3 regions of the Chryseobacterium sp. C39-AII1 genome follow, and region 3 is predicted to be linked to each of the others. Evidence: riboswitches for the same ligand, from Rfam matches in the RefSeq annotation. Region 3 holds a riboswitch; each other region holds the start of a gene.

Region 1 (4,258 bases), on a different contig from region 3:
GCTTACAACTGGCAAATGACTAATTTTCAGCGTCCCGCAAAGGAAGATCTTGTGGTATATGAATTGTTGCTAAGAGATTTTACTCAGGAAAAAAACTGGCAGTCTTTAATTGCTAAAATTCCTTATTTGAAAGGATTGAATATTAATGCAATCGAGCTGCTTCCTATTATGGAATTTGATGGAAACCTGTCTTGGGGATACAATACGTCTTTTCATTATGCTTTAGATAAAGCGTATGGAACGCCGGAAAAATTCAAGGAATTTGTAGATGTTTGTCATCAGAACGGAATTGCAGTGATTCTGGATGTTGCTTTCAATCATGCAACGGGTCGCTCTCCGTTGGTAAGGCTTTGGAATGTTGATCCTGATGGCGACGGCTATGGAGATGTGGCTGCTAATAATCCTTATTTTAATACGGTTCCAAAACATTCTTATAATGTATTTAATGATTTTAACCACACAAGTCCTTCGACTAAATATTACGTTGAAAGAACATTGCAGCAATGGTTAACTGAATATAAAATCGATGGATTCCGTTGGGATTTGACTAAAGGGTTCACTCAAAACTGTTCTGAAAATGATGAAAACTGTACCAATGCTTATCAGCAGGACAGAGTGGATATTCTTAAAGATTATGCTGATAAACAATGGGCGCTGGATCCGAATTCTTATATGATTTTTGAGCATTTGGGAACCGATCAGGAAGAGCAGCAATGGGCTAATTATAAGGCATCGGAAGGTAAGGGTGTAATGATGTGGAATAATCAGAATGGTTCTTATAACCAAAATACGATGGGTTATAAGGAAAATAGCAATTTCGACAGAATGGATCATGAGCTTCATGGTTTTTCGCAAATGAGAGCGGTTGGATATGGGGAAAGTCATGATGAGGAAAGATTGATGTTTAAAAATCTTGCCTATGGTGCGGTGAATGGTTCTTATGATGTTAAAAACTTAAATACGGCACTTGATAGAATGAAAACTTTTGGAGCTACATTCTTTACAATTCCTGGTCCCAAAATGATCTGGCAGTTTGGTGAATTGGGGTATGAATTCAGCATCAACAGATGCGCAGACGGATCTATCAACAATGGTTGCAGAACCGATGAAAAACCAATTGCATTTACTTTAAACTATGATACAAGTGTCAATAGAAAGGCGGTTTATGATATTTGGGCTAAAATTATCAACATTAGAAATACATATCCTGTTTTCAAATCAAAAACTTATACAGTAGAATCTAATAATTTGACGAATGATCCGGATGGCTTGATAACGAGAATTTACGTTTATGATAATCTTCTGACAAACAATGAAATGAAAAATGTGGTCGTATTGGCAAATTATAATACAACGGCGAAAAGTGTGGTTCCGTATTTTCCTTATGTTGGAGACTGGAAAAATTTGATGGATAATACCATTATGAATGTTACTTCCACAACGGCTCCGATAACGCTTCAGCCGGGTGAATTTAGAATATTTGGAAACTATACGGGAAGTTTATCCACAATCGATGCAGGTGCTTCTCAAAGATTGCTGCTTCAGATTGCTGATAACCCTGTGAAGGATGGTTTTATCAAATTGGTGTATAACAAAGCGAAGAACGGGCAGATTTTCATCTATGACATGACAGGTAAGTTGATGGATTCATTTAAACTTACTCAGGAAAACGGAACGCATGAGATGAAGGTAGGTTATCCTTCAGGAGCGTATTTGGTTCATTTAAAATCAGATACGGGTATTTCGATTCAAAAAATGATAGTGAAATAACGTGTGGATAAGTCTGTTATTAATCTAAAAGAGGTCAGGAAAGTGACCTCTTTTTTTTGTTAATTACTATATTATCCACGTTGAAAAGTAGGTTTATAAACGCGTTGTTAAGACTTTATCAATAGGTTATTCACAAGTTCACCACTGCTGATAAGTGAAGTTATTCATATCTTGCTAATAGCTTATGAACGGCTTATTCATATTTTATCCACAGAATTATTAAGAGTTATTTTATGCTTACTAATATGCTTCTAACACCTTGCCAATAGCTAATTAATACGTTTTCCACATCTTATTCACAATTGTGGAAAAACCAATTTTAATGGAATAATTACAAGTTTTTGCCATGTAAAATTAATAGTCTACCTTTGCACTAGATTTATCAAGAAAGGTGGAGGGATTTGGCCCTGTGAAACCTTAGCAACCGACTTTTCTTAACAGGTAATGGTGCTAATTCCAACCCAATTTGGGGGAAGATAAGTGAAACAATATTCTAAATATTATTCCATTTTCTTGACGGTCTTTGTTGGCGGATGTTGTCCGTTCGGTTTTATTATTAATTTTGCAAAAAACAAAAGATGAAAAAGCTTAGCCTCTCTGTATTATTGCTTGGCGCGATTATGATCTCTGCGCAGGAACAGGAAAGGGAAAAACAGATTGAAGATGTGGTTATCGTGGGTAACCGAAATACCAAAAGAACAAAACTGGAAACTCCGGTTCCGGTAGATATCATTAATATCGAAAAGATACAGAAATCTTCACCGCAAATTACCGTTCAGGATTTATTAAATTATGTCATTCCGTCTTTTAATTCGGTAAGACAGTCGGCATCTGATGGAACCGAGCATATTGATCCTGTTACTTTAAGAGGAATGGGGCCAGATCAGGTTCTGGTTTTGGTTAACGGAAAAAGAAGGCACACGACTTCTTTGGTCAATTATCAAAATACCGTCGGAAATGGTTCTGTCGGAACTGATTTAAGCGCGATTCCTGTGATTGCCATTGAAAAGATTGAAGTGTTGCGAGATGGTGCGGCGGCTCAATATGGTTCGGATGCCATTGCCGGAGTTATCAACATTATTCTTAAAAAAGATATCGGCGCTTCTGCCACACTGAATTATGGAATTACAGGAAGAGGCGACGGTGAAACGTATCAGGCAGGAGTTAATTACGGAACTTCTCTAGGTAAAGAGGAAAGCTTTATTAATTTATCTCTTCAGCTTAATCAGAGAGGAAAAACAACGAGAACGCAGAATCACGATTTGATAATTTATGATCAGTCTAATTTAAATGTTGTTAATAATAATGGAGTAATTTCAGCAAACGGACTTACATTATCAAATGTTTCTCCAATTGCTTCAGGAAATTATGGGAATTATTTTGCTTATCAATTTGCTGATCCTGCAGATGGAGGAACAGGAGCTCAGATTTCCAGAGCATACGATGAGGCGATGATTGCTAAAAACGGTTTGTCCCGCGACGATTTCAATTTCCAAATTGGCGATGCCAGAATTAAACAAGCCCAGTTATTTGTGAATGCTGAATATCCTTTTAATGATCATTTTAAAATTTATTCATTCGGAGGTTTCAGCATAAAAGAAGGTCAGGGTTATGGCTTTAGAAGGCTTCCGAGTGAGACTTCAAATAATGTATATTCCATTTATCCCAACGGTTTTCAGGCGGTTTTAAATTCTCAGGTGTACGATATTTCTTACGCAGTTGGAGCGAAATATAATTTGAACGACTGGCAGTTTGATCTCAGCAATACGTTCGGAAGCAATACTTTTAAATACAATGTGGATAACACGTTAAATGCTTCATTAGGAGCGAATTCACCTACGAGTTTTTACGCGGGTGCTCATAGTTTTCTTCAAAATACCGTCAATCTTGATGTGTCTAAAAGTGTTAAAAATTTCAATTTTGCTTTTGGAGGAGAATTCAGATTTGAACAATATGATATTAAAGCCGGCGAAGAAGCTTCTTACGCCAGATATGATATTTTTGGAAACATTGTAACGCCAACCACTCCGGAAGCCAATGTTGTCGGGGCGGGTGGTGCGCAATCATTCACCGGGTTTTCGACAGACAATGCTTTAACCAAATCAAGGCATTCTACGGCGGTCTACGCAGATGTTTCTTATGATTTAGCTAAAAAATTAAATATCGATGCAGCGTTGAGGTTTGAAAATTATTCAGATTTTGGAAATACGCTGAATGGTAAATTGGCTCTTCGATATGAATTCATTAAAAACTTTGCGATTCGTGGAGCAGTAGGAACAGGTTTCCGCGCGCCATCTTTGCAACAGCAATATTTCAATAATTCTTATGCAGATATTTCAACCTCAGGAGTCGGAATTGTGAAAAAAGGAATTTTCAACAATGACAGTAAAGCGGCTGAAGTTCTTGGATTTGATAAATTAAAACAGGAAACATCTGTCAACGGAAGTGTTGGATTTACCTTAAAACCTGCAAAAGGATTATTTATTAC
Region 2 (4,258 bases), on a different contig from region 3:
AGAAAACTCCTTTAATTCTTGTGATATTCTCTCCCGAAAGGTGTAGCAATTTAATCGTATCAATTAATGGCAAACCTGCACCAACATTGGTTTCGTATAGATATTTCTTTTTATTTTTCTCCAAAGATTTTCTTAAATTTCTATATGTGGCAATCGGCAGCGTATTATAAATTTTGTTGGAAGAAACAATATCAAAACCGTTATCCACAAATGCATCGTAATGCTTCACAAAATCTTTACTCGCCGTATTATCTACCATCACCAAATTTTCCAGATGATGTTCTTTTGCATACCCGATAAGGCTTTCAATACTGGAATCGGTTTGAGAATAATTTACTTTTTGTCTCCAGTCGCTTCCAAAACCGCCTTTGTTCAAAGCCATTTTCTTTGAATTGGCAATGGCTACGATTTTCAGCTGCAATCTTTTACGTTTCAGAATATCGTGTTCAGAATCTAAAATCTGTTCTACCAACGTTCCGCCCACATTTCCATGACCGATTAATGCTAAATGAACAACTTTCGGTTTTCCGTAAATTTCAGTTTCAACAATATTTTTTGCAATTTCTGTCTGATTATCGGTTACCACGATGTTTACTCTTCCCGCCGAAGCAATTTGATTCAACAAAAGAGGGAATATTTTATTTCTCTGAAGTTCAGAAAGTATTTTGCTATAATTTTCCGAAACGAAACCAATCACTGCAACATTACTTATATTGTAAATATTGCTTACTGCCCCGTTCGATTTTTCTTTTTTAAATTCTTCCTGCAGCACACGCACTGCATCTTCCGCATCTTTTTCATCTACCAAAACAGAAATTCCGTTTTCAATAGCCTGCTGAGAAATTACGCCAACGCTTATTCCTTCTTCATTTAATACTTTGAAAATTCTGGAATCGATGCCGATGTGTCCTAAAAAGTCTTTCCCTTCAAAGTTGACCAGCGCTTTGTTTCGATAAATGTTTATAGTATCTGATGTTGTCATATATTCAGAATAAGTTTTATGATATTATTTAATTGTTTATATTCCATTAAAAAAGCGTCGTGCCCATGAATTGAGGTGATCTCGTGATAAAAAACATTTTCCTTTTTCTTTTTCAGCTTTTCAAAACACCTTCGAATTTCAGAAGCCGGGAAAAACAAATCTGTATCTACAGAGATCATGTGCATTCGTGCCTGAATTTTTTCCAATTGAGATTCATCAACATTCAAATTCATCAGTAAATGATTCATCAGCTTGTAAGACTTTAAACTAAATCGTTCGTTTAAAGAATTTCCGTGATAAATCAGCCAATCTTCTGATTCCAATCTTTGTTTTTCCTGATTGTATTTATTTTGAAATCTATCATTTAACGATTCCGGTGTTCGGTAACACAACATGGCATGAATTCTTGCTTTTTGCAAAGGTTCATTTTCTTGATTTAATAAAAATTTCTGAACCAGACATTGTGCGTGGAGCCAATCGTGGGTTTTATAATCACAGGCAATAGGAATGAAAATTTCGGCAAGATTTGGCTTTTTCACCAGCATTTCCCAACCGATTCCTCCTCCCAAAGAGCCCCCAATAATGGCGTATAAACTTGTAATATGTAAACTTTCAAGCCCTTGTAAAAAGATATTAGCAATATCTGAAGGCGTGAAATCTTCGTATTCATCAATTAAAAAATCATCAAATCCGTTTCCGGGAATATTGAAGCACAGAATCGTATATTTATTTGTATCAATAACCTGACCTTCACCAATTAATTGTTTCCACCAGCCTTTATCACCGGAAACATTAGAATTTCCCGTTAAAGCATGATTAACTAAAATGATAGGTGACGAAAACAAGTCTTGCCCGAAAAGCTGATAGCTCAACGAGATATGATATTCCTTACCGGAATTTGTTTGATACGAAAGATTAATATAGTTTAATTCTGTTTTCAATTCTATTATACTTTTTGATAATACAATTGAAAATGCCACAGGAAATGGCTGAAAAAAGATTCAGTAGTTATCTGTCCAAAATAATTTTGGTAGAACGTAGCACCTTCTTCGCTTGCGCAAAGGGTTGCTAAGGTTTCACAGGGTCTAATCCCTCAACCTTTCTTGATAACATTTTCAATATTTGAATGATCGAATGGTGCAAAGATAAAACATTTCTTTTAAATATTTATAAAAATTTAATTTAATATTCGAAACACTGATAAACAAAAGGTTTCCACTCCAATATTAACTATTTTTCAGATTAGGGAAGTTGGAATTTTTTATCAAAAAAACTAACTTCGTATGGAAAATTGATGAAATATGATTGCCGAAAAACAAAGATTACAAGATAAAAACTGGAAAAACTGGGGACCTTACGTAAGCAACCGCCAATGGGGAAATGTACGGGAAGACTACAGCTCCAACGGCGATGCATGGAATTTCGCCAATCATAATACTGCCGAAAGCTATGCCTATCGTTGGGGTGAAGAAGGCATTGCCGGAATCTCTGATGTGAAGCAGCTTTTCTGTTTTGCCCTTTCCTTCTGGAATAAGAAAGATAAAAGGGTAAAAGAGCGATTCTTCGGGCTGAGTAACCCTCAGGGAAATCACGGAGAAGACATTAAGGAAATTTTTTATTATCTGGATAATACGCCTACCCATAGCTATATGAAGCTGGTGTACAAATATCCTATCAACGCATTTCCCTATGATGACATTCGTGCCGAAAATGCCAGAAGAAGCAAAAAAGAACCTGAATACGAGATCATCGACACAGGAATTTTTGATAACGATGAATATTTTGATATTTTTATTGAATATGCCAAGGCTGAACATAATGATATTTTAGTTCGCGTTACGGTTTGTAACAGAAGCCAAATTGATGCACCTATTGTGGTGATCCCGACGATTTGGTTCAGAAATAACTGGAAATGGGGCTATAACACGTACAAAGGGCAAACCAATGCTGCTCAGGAAGGTTGTATCAATATTAATCACGACAGTATTTCCATCAAAAAACTGTATTCGCGAAATATGAATGCGGAAAGTGTTTTCTGTGATAATGAAACCAATGCTCCGAAATTATATGGTTCCCCGTATCCCGGAAATACCTATTATAAAGACGGAATTAACGATTATATCACTTACGGAAGCAATACCGTAAATCCTGAAAAAAGAGGTTCCAAAGCTTCATTTATAGTAGATGAAATAATTGCTGCAGGAGCATCTAAAACTTTTGATTTCAGATTGTCGCCCGACGAGCTGGATGATCCTTTTTCTCAGTTTGATGAAATTTTAAACAACAGAATTGATGAAGCCAATGAATTTTATAATGAAATTCAGAATGATGTAACGAACGACGATGAAAAAAATGTACAAAGACAGGCTTTTGCAGGTTTACTTTGGAACAAACAGTTTTATCATTACAACGTAGGAAAATGGCTGAAAGGTGACCCAAATTACGAAGCTCCGAGAGATTTCAACAATTATGTAAGAAATACAGAATGGAATCATCTTCACAATAAAGATATCATCTCAATGCCCGATAAGTGGGAATATCCTTGGTATGCTACCTGGGATTTGGCATTCCACTGTGTTCCGTTTGCGATTATTGATGCTGAATTTGCGAAAGGACAGCTCCTTTTATTAACAAAGGAATGGTATATGCACCCGAACGGGCAGCTTCCGGCTTACGAGTGGAATTTGAGTGATGTCAATCCGCCAGTTCATGCTTGGTCTTGCTTCAGAGTTTTTAAAATTGACGAAAAGCAAAACGGAAAGCCCGATCTTTTATTCTTAGAAAAAGTTTTCCAAAAATTATTGCTGAATTTCACTTGGTGGGTCAACCGAAAAGATAAAAACGGCAAAAATATTTTTGGTGGAGGCTTTCTTGGGCTTGATAATATCGGTGCATTTGACCGAAATACAGTTTTACAGGACGGACAACACCTTGAGCAAGCCGACGGAACGAGTTGGATGGCCATGTACGCGCTGAATATGATGCGAATTGCAATGGAACTAGCTCAATATTATCAGGTGTATGAAGATATGGCGATCAAATTTTTTGAGCACTATCTTTATATTGCCGAAGCGATGGAAAATCTGGGTGATGGAAAAGAGGGTCTTTGGAACGAAGAAGACGGATTTTTCTATGACGTTCTTCAGCTTGGGAATGGAGATAGCGTTTCCTTACGATTGAGAAGTATTGTAGGATTAATTCCAATGTTTGCAGTAGAAATTGTAGACCATCATTTATTGGAAAAAATGCCGAATTTCCAAGCAAGAATGGAATGGG
Region 3 (4,258 bases):
TTTTAAGCTTGTCATTTCCCTGACCTCCGTAACTTGCACGTAGTGTCAGCTGATCGAATATATTTAAATCTTTAATAAAATCTTCACTCGACGCTTTCCACGAACCACCGACAGACCAAAACGTTCCCCAACGGTTATCTTGAGAAAATCTCGAAGAAGCATCTGACCTTACCGATCCTGAAATGAAATATTTATTCTGATAATCGTACTCCGCTTTACCTAAGAAACTTAGCAATCCCAACTGATCGCTGTTTCCTGTGAAACCACCCAATAAAGCTGCAGCGTCTGGTTCATAATAATACGGAAGTGAAAACTGAGATCTGTTTCCGGAAATCGTCTGATATTCATAATGATAAAACTCCTGCCCTGCTAATAAATTCACGTGATGCTGACCGAATTTTTTATCATAAGTTAAAATATTACTTGTGGTATAAGAGAGCGTTCTGGAATTTGTTTTAGTGACCGAACCGCCAATTTCAGTTCCTTGCCCTAACAGAGAATTAGTGTAATAATGACCGTTATAATTCACCAAATCAACTGAAAAACTAGTCTTAAATTTCAATTCTGGCAAAAACGTAAACTCAGCAAACCCCTTTCCTGAAAAGTTATCTTCTCTGTTTTCGTTTTTATCTAAAGGTAAAGTTGCTGCTAAATTCTGATTTTGTAAAGCGCTTGTTGGTCTGTATTTTCCGAAATCATAAATATAATTTCCGCCTGCATCCAATTTATAACTTCCATCTGTATTTCTTTCATAGTAAGGATAAAATGAAGGAATAATACGCCCGACATTGATAATATTTTCAGAACTTGAATCCGAAGAAGCGGGAGCCAATTGAACGCTGTTGGTAAAGCTTAAATTCGCACCAACATTCAGCCATTTTTTAACTTCAGAATTTAATTTTAATCTTGTACTGTATTTTTTGAAACCAGATTCTATGGCAATTCCTTTATCATCAAGATACCCTAACGAGAAATAGTAATTACTTTTTTCGTTTCCGCCGCTGAAATCCAAATCAACCTGATTTCTAGAAGCCACACGCTGAAGAACATCTGCCCAATTGTCATTCCACAAAGCTTTTGCACCTGCTAACAATTTTCCGTCTGTTCCTACAGGTTTTGCAAAACTGGCTCCGTAAGGATTGATTCCCAAAGCATTCACCAAACCGTCTGTTGCCATCTGAGCCGCCTGCTGTGGAGCAATATTATTCGCAACATAGCCGTTTCTCATTGCCTCCCAATACAATTCAAAATACTGATCGGTATTTACCTGAGCATAATCTTTCACCGCTCTCGAAGAAAAACCCTGACTGATATTAAAATTGATCTTTGATTCTCCTTTTTTACCCGATTTTGTCGTAATGATGATTACTCCGTTTGCCCCTCTCGAGCCATACAAAGCACTTGCAGAAGCGTCTTTCAGTACACTCATCGATTCAATATCATTTGGACTGATGGTGTTGATATTTCCATCAAAAGGAAGTCCGTCTACCACATACAAAGGATCGCTTGAAGCACTTATTGAGCCAATCCCACGAATACGAACCGAAGCTACAGACCCTGGCTGGCCAGAAGCACTCACCGCTTGAAGCCCGGGAACCTGACCTTCCAAAGCTTTTGTAATATTGGTAACCGGTCTGTTGTTAATTTTATCACTGGAAATTGTGGAAACCGAACCTGTATAGCTATTTCTTTTCGCTTTTCCATACGCCACAACAACTACTTCGTCTATCTCTTTTTCCTTCAGGGTATCTTTTTTTATTTCCTGACCTTGTACTCCGATAATTCCTAGGAAAAATACCGCGACAGGTGGAATCCAAATCTTAGAATTAAATGAATTTTTATTAATCATAATCAATTTTGTTTAACATTAATTAAAAATCAACCTTTTACAAAAAAGACAACAACAAGCACCAATAAGTAGGATTAAATTATTGCTTATCTTTCCTTTTTAAGGCTGAATGTAACACCTTGCCCAAAGCAGGTTGTTAAGATTTCATAGGGTCAGTTCCCTCCATCTTTCTTTATAAGCCGATCGAAATATGGTTGCAAATCTAAAAACAAATAGTCTACAAAACAAGTAGACTTTAAAATTTTTGATTATAATTTTATGAAAATTAAGTTAAATTTATTTTAAAAACCACCAAAATAGACAGTTATACAAATTATTAAATTTTCAAATATGAGAAATATCATTAAAAATAATACAATGGATAATTTTCCCTTTAGACTACATTAAACTCAAAATGTAATACATATGACCATCGTCACTTCGAGTAGATTTTTACAAAAAAAATCGTATCGAGAAGTTTTGCTGTGGAAATAGAATTTGTGTTTCTGTTCACTGGTTCTCGATACATTTTTATCCGCTTCGCTGCGAAAAACACTCGAAATGACGGAGAGAAATTCAAAAAAAGTTTTTAATTTTATGTTATGAAAATTTTAATTGTAAACGGTCCTAATCTTAATCTGTTAGGTACGCGAGAACCAGAAATTTACGGAACGGTAACGATGGAAGATTATTTAGAAAAATTACAATCTGAATTTTCTACGCATGAAATATCTTATTATCAATCAAATATTGAAGGTGAATTGATTAACCGTCTTCAGAAAGATGATTTTGATGCTTTGGTAATTAATCCGGGAGCATTTACGCATTATTCTTATGCCATTGCTGATTGCTTAAAAAATATTCAGAAGCAGAAAATCGAAGTTCACATCAGTAATATTTACAAGAGAGAAGAATTTCGTCAGAAGTCTGTGACGGCAGCAAATTCTGATGCCGTTTTATCCGGTTTTGGAATGGATGGATATCGATTGGCAATTTTGAGTTTGAAGTAATAGAAAATGCTTCGACAGGCTCAGCATGACAATTCTAATACTAACTGTGTAATTATTTAACACTCTATTTTTAGCGATGTCATGCTGAGCCTGTCTAAGCATCTCAAGCATAAAAAAAGCCTCATCACTGATGAGGCTTCCTAATTTAGTTAATTGCTTGTTGCTGTAACTGAGGACCCGAAGCAATAAGCTTTTTACCCTCTTCGGTGTTACAATATTGTTCAAAGTTTTTGATATATCTTGAAGCTAAGTCTTTCGCTTTTTCTTCCCATTCAGAAACTTCGTTATATGTATTTCTTGGATCTAGGATGCCTTCAGAAACGTTTGGTAATTCTGTAGGAACTTCAAGATTCATAATTGGAATTCTTGTTTTCGGAGCATTTTCAATAGATCCATCGATGATAGAATCAATGATTGCTCTTGTATCTTTCAAAGAAATTCTTTTTCCTGTTCCGTTCCAACCTGTATTTACCAGATACGCTTTAGCACCATGTTCTTTCATTTTACCGATCAATGTTTTTGAATACATTGTTGGGTGCAATGTTAAAAACGCTTCACCAAATGCAGGCGAGAATGAAGGCTGAGGTTCTGTAATTCCTCTTTCTGTTCCGGCTAACTTTGAAGTATAACCGCAAAGGAAGTGGTATTGTGCCTGATCTTCATCCAACACAGAAACCGGAGGCAATACTCCAAAAGCATCTGCAGAAAGATAAACAATCTTGCTCGCGTGTCCTGCTTTTGAAGGCAAAACAATCTTATTAATATGATAAATCGGATAAGAAACTCTCGTATTTTCTGTGATAGATCCGTCTGTATAATCAGTAATTCCGTCGTGAATCACTACGTTTTCAAGAAGTGCATCTCTTTTGATCGCTCTGAAAATATCCGGTTCTTTTTCTTCAGAAAGATCGATTACTTTTGCATAGCAACCTCCTTCATAATTAAATACTCCATTGTTGTCCCAACCATGCTCATCATCACCAATCAGATATCTTTTCGGATCTGCAGACAAAGTAGTTTTTCCTGTTCCTGAAAGACCGAAGAAAAGAGCAACATCTCCTTCTTCACCTACATTTGCAGAACAGTGCATAGAAGCCATCCCTTTCAAAGGAAGGTAATAATTCATCATGGCAAACATCCCTTTCTTCATTTCTCCACCGTACCAAGTTCCTCCAATGATCTGAAGTTTTTCGGTAAGGTTGAACATCACGAAGTTTTCAGAGTTTAATCCCTGCTCTTCCCAGTTCGGGTTTGTAGTTTTAGATCCATTGATTACTGTGAAATCCGGTTCTCCAAAGCTTTCCAACTCATAATGAGAAGGACGGATGAACATATTCGTAACGAAATGTGCCTGCCACGCTACTTCAACGATGAACCTTACTTTTAATCTTGTATCTGTATTCGTTCCGCAGAATGCATC

Evidence for each region. Region 3 has a riboswitch for S-adenosylmethionine ahead of ABEG63_RS03345 (TonB-dependent receptor). Riboswitches for the same ligand answer to the same signal wherever they lie in the genome.
Region 1: it holds a riboswitch for S-adenosylmethionine, as region 3 does, so the genes downstream of both, ABEG63_RS17725 (TonB-dependent receptor) here and ABEG63_RS03345 (TonB-dependent receptor) in region 3, are expected to answer to the same signal.
Region 2: it holds a riboswitch for S-adenosylmethionine, as region 3 does, so the genes downstream of both, ABEG63_RS14215 (alpha/beta fold hydrolase) here and ABEG63_RS03345 (TonB-dependent receptor) in region 3, are expected to answer to the same signal.

What each region holds. Positions count from the first base shown of each region.
Region 1 is NZ_JBDFPQ010000014.1:65,637-69,894, forward strand. Features, by position in the region: gene ABEG63_RS17720 (alpha-amylase family glycosyl hydrolase) at 1-1,770, shown strand, start outside; SAM riboswitch class I at 2,147-2,253, shown strand; gene ABEG63_RS17725 (TonB-dependent receptor) at 2,349-4,258, shown strand, end outside.
Region 2 is NZ_JBDFPQ010000009.1:73,254-77,511, reverse strand. Features, by position in the region: gene ABEG63_RS14220 (ACT domain-containing protein) at 1-982, opposite strand, end outside; gene ABEG63_RS14215 (alpha/beta fold hydrolase) at 979-1,923, opposite strand; SAM riboswitch class I at 1,988-2,095, opposite strand; gene ABEG63_RS14210 (glucosidase) at 2,284-4,258, shown strand, end outside.
Region 3 is NZ_JBDFPQ010000002.1:108,600-112,857, forward strand. Features, by position in the region: gene ABEG63_RS03345 (TonB-dependent receptor) at 1-1,849, opposite strand, end outside; SAM riboswitch class I at 1,933-2,030, opposite strand; gene ABEG63_RS03350 (type II 3-dehydroquinate dehydratase) at 2,431-2,838, shown strand; gene pckA (phosphoenolpyruvate carboxykinase (ATP)) at 2,984-4,258, opposite strand, start outside.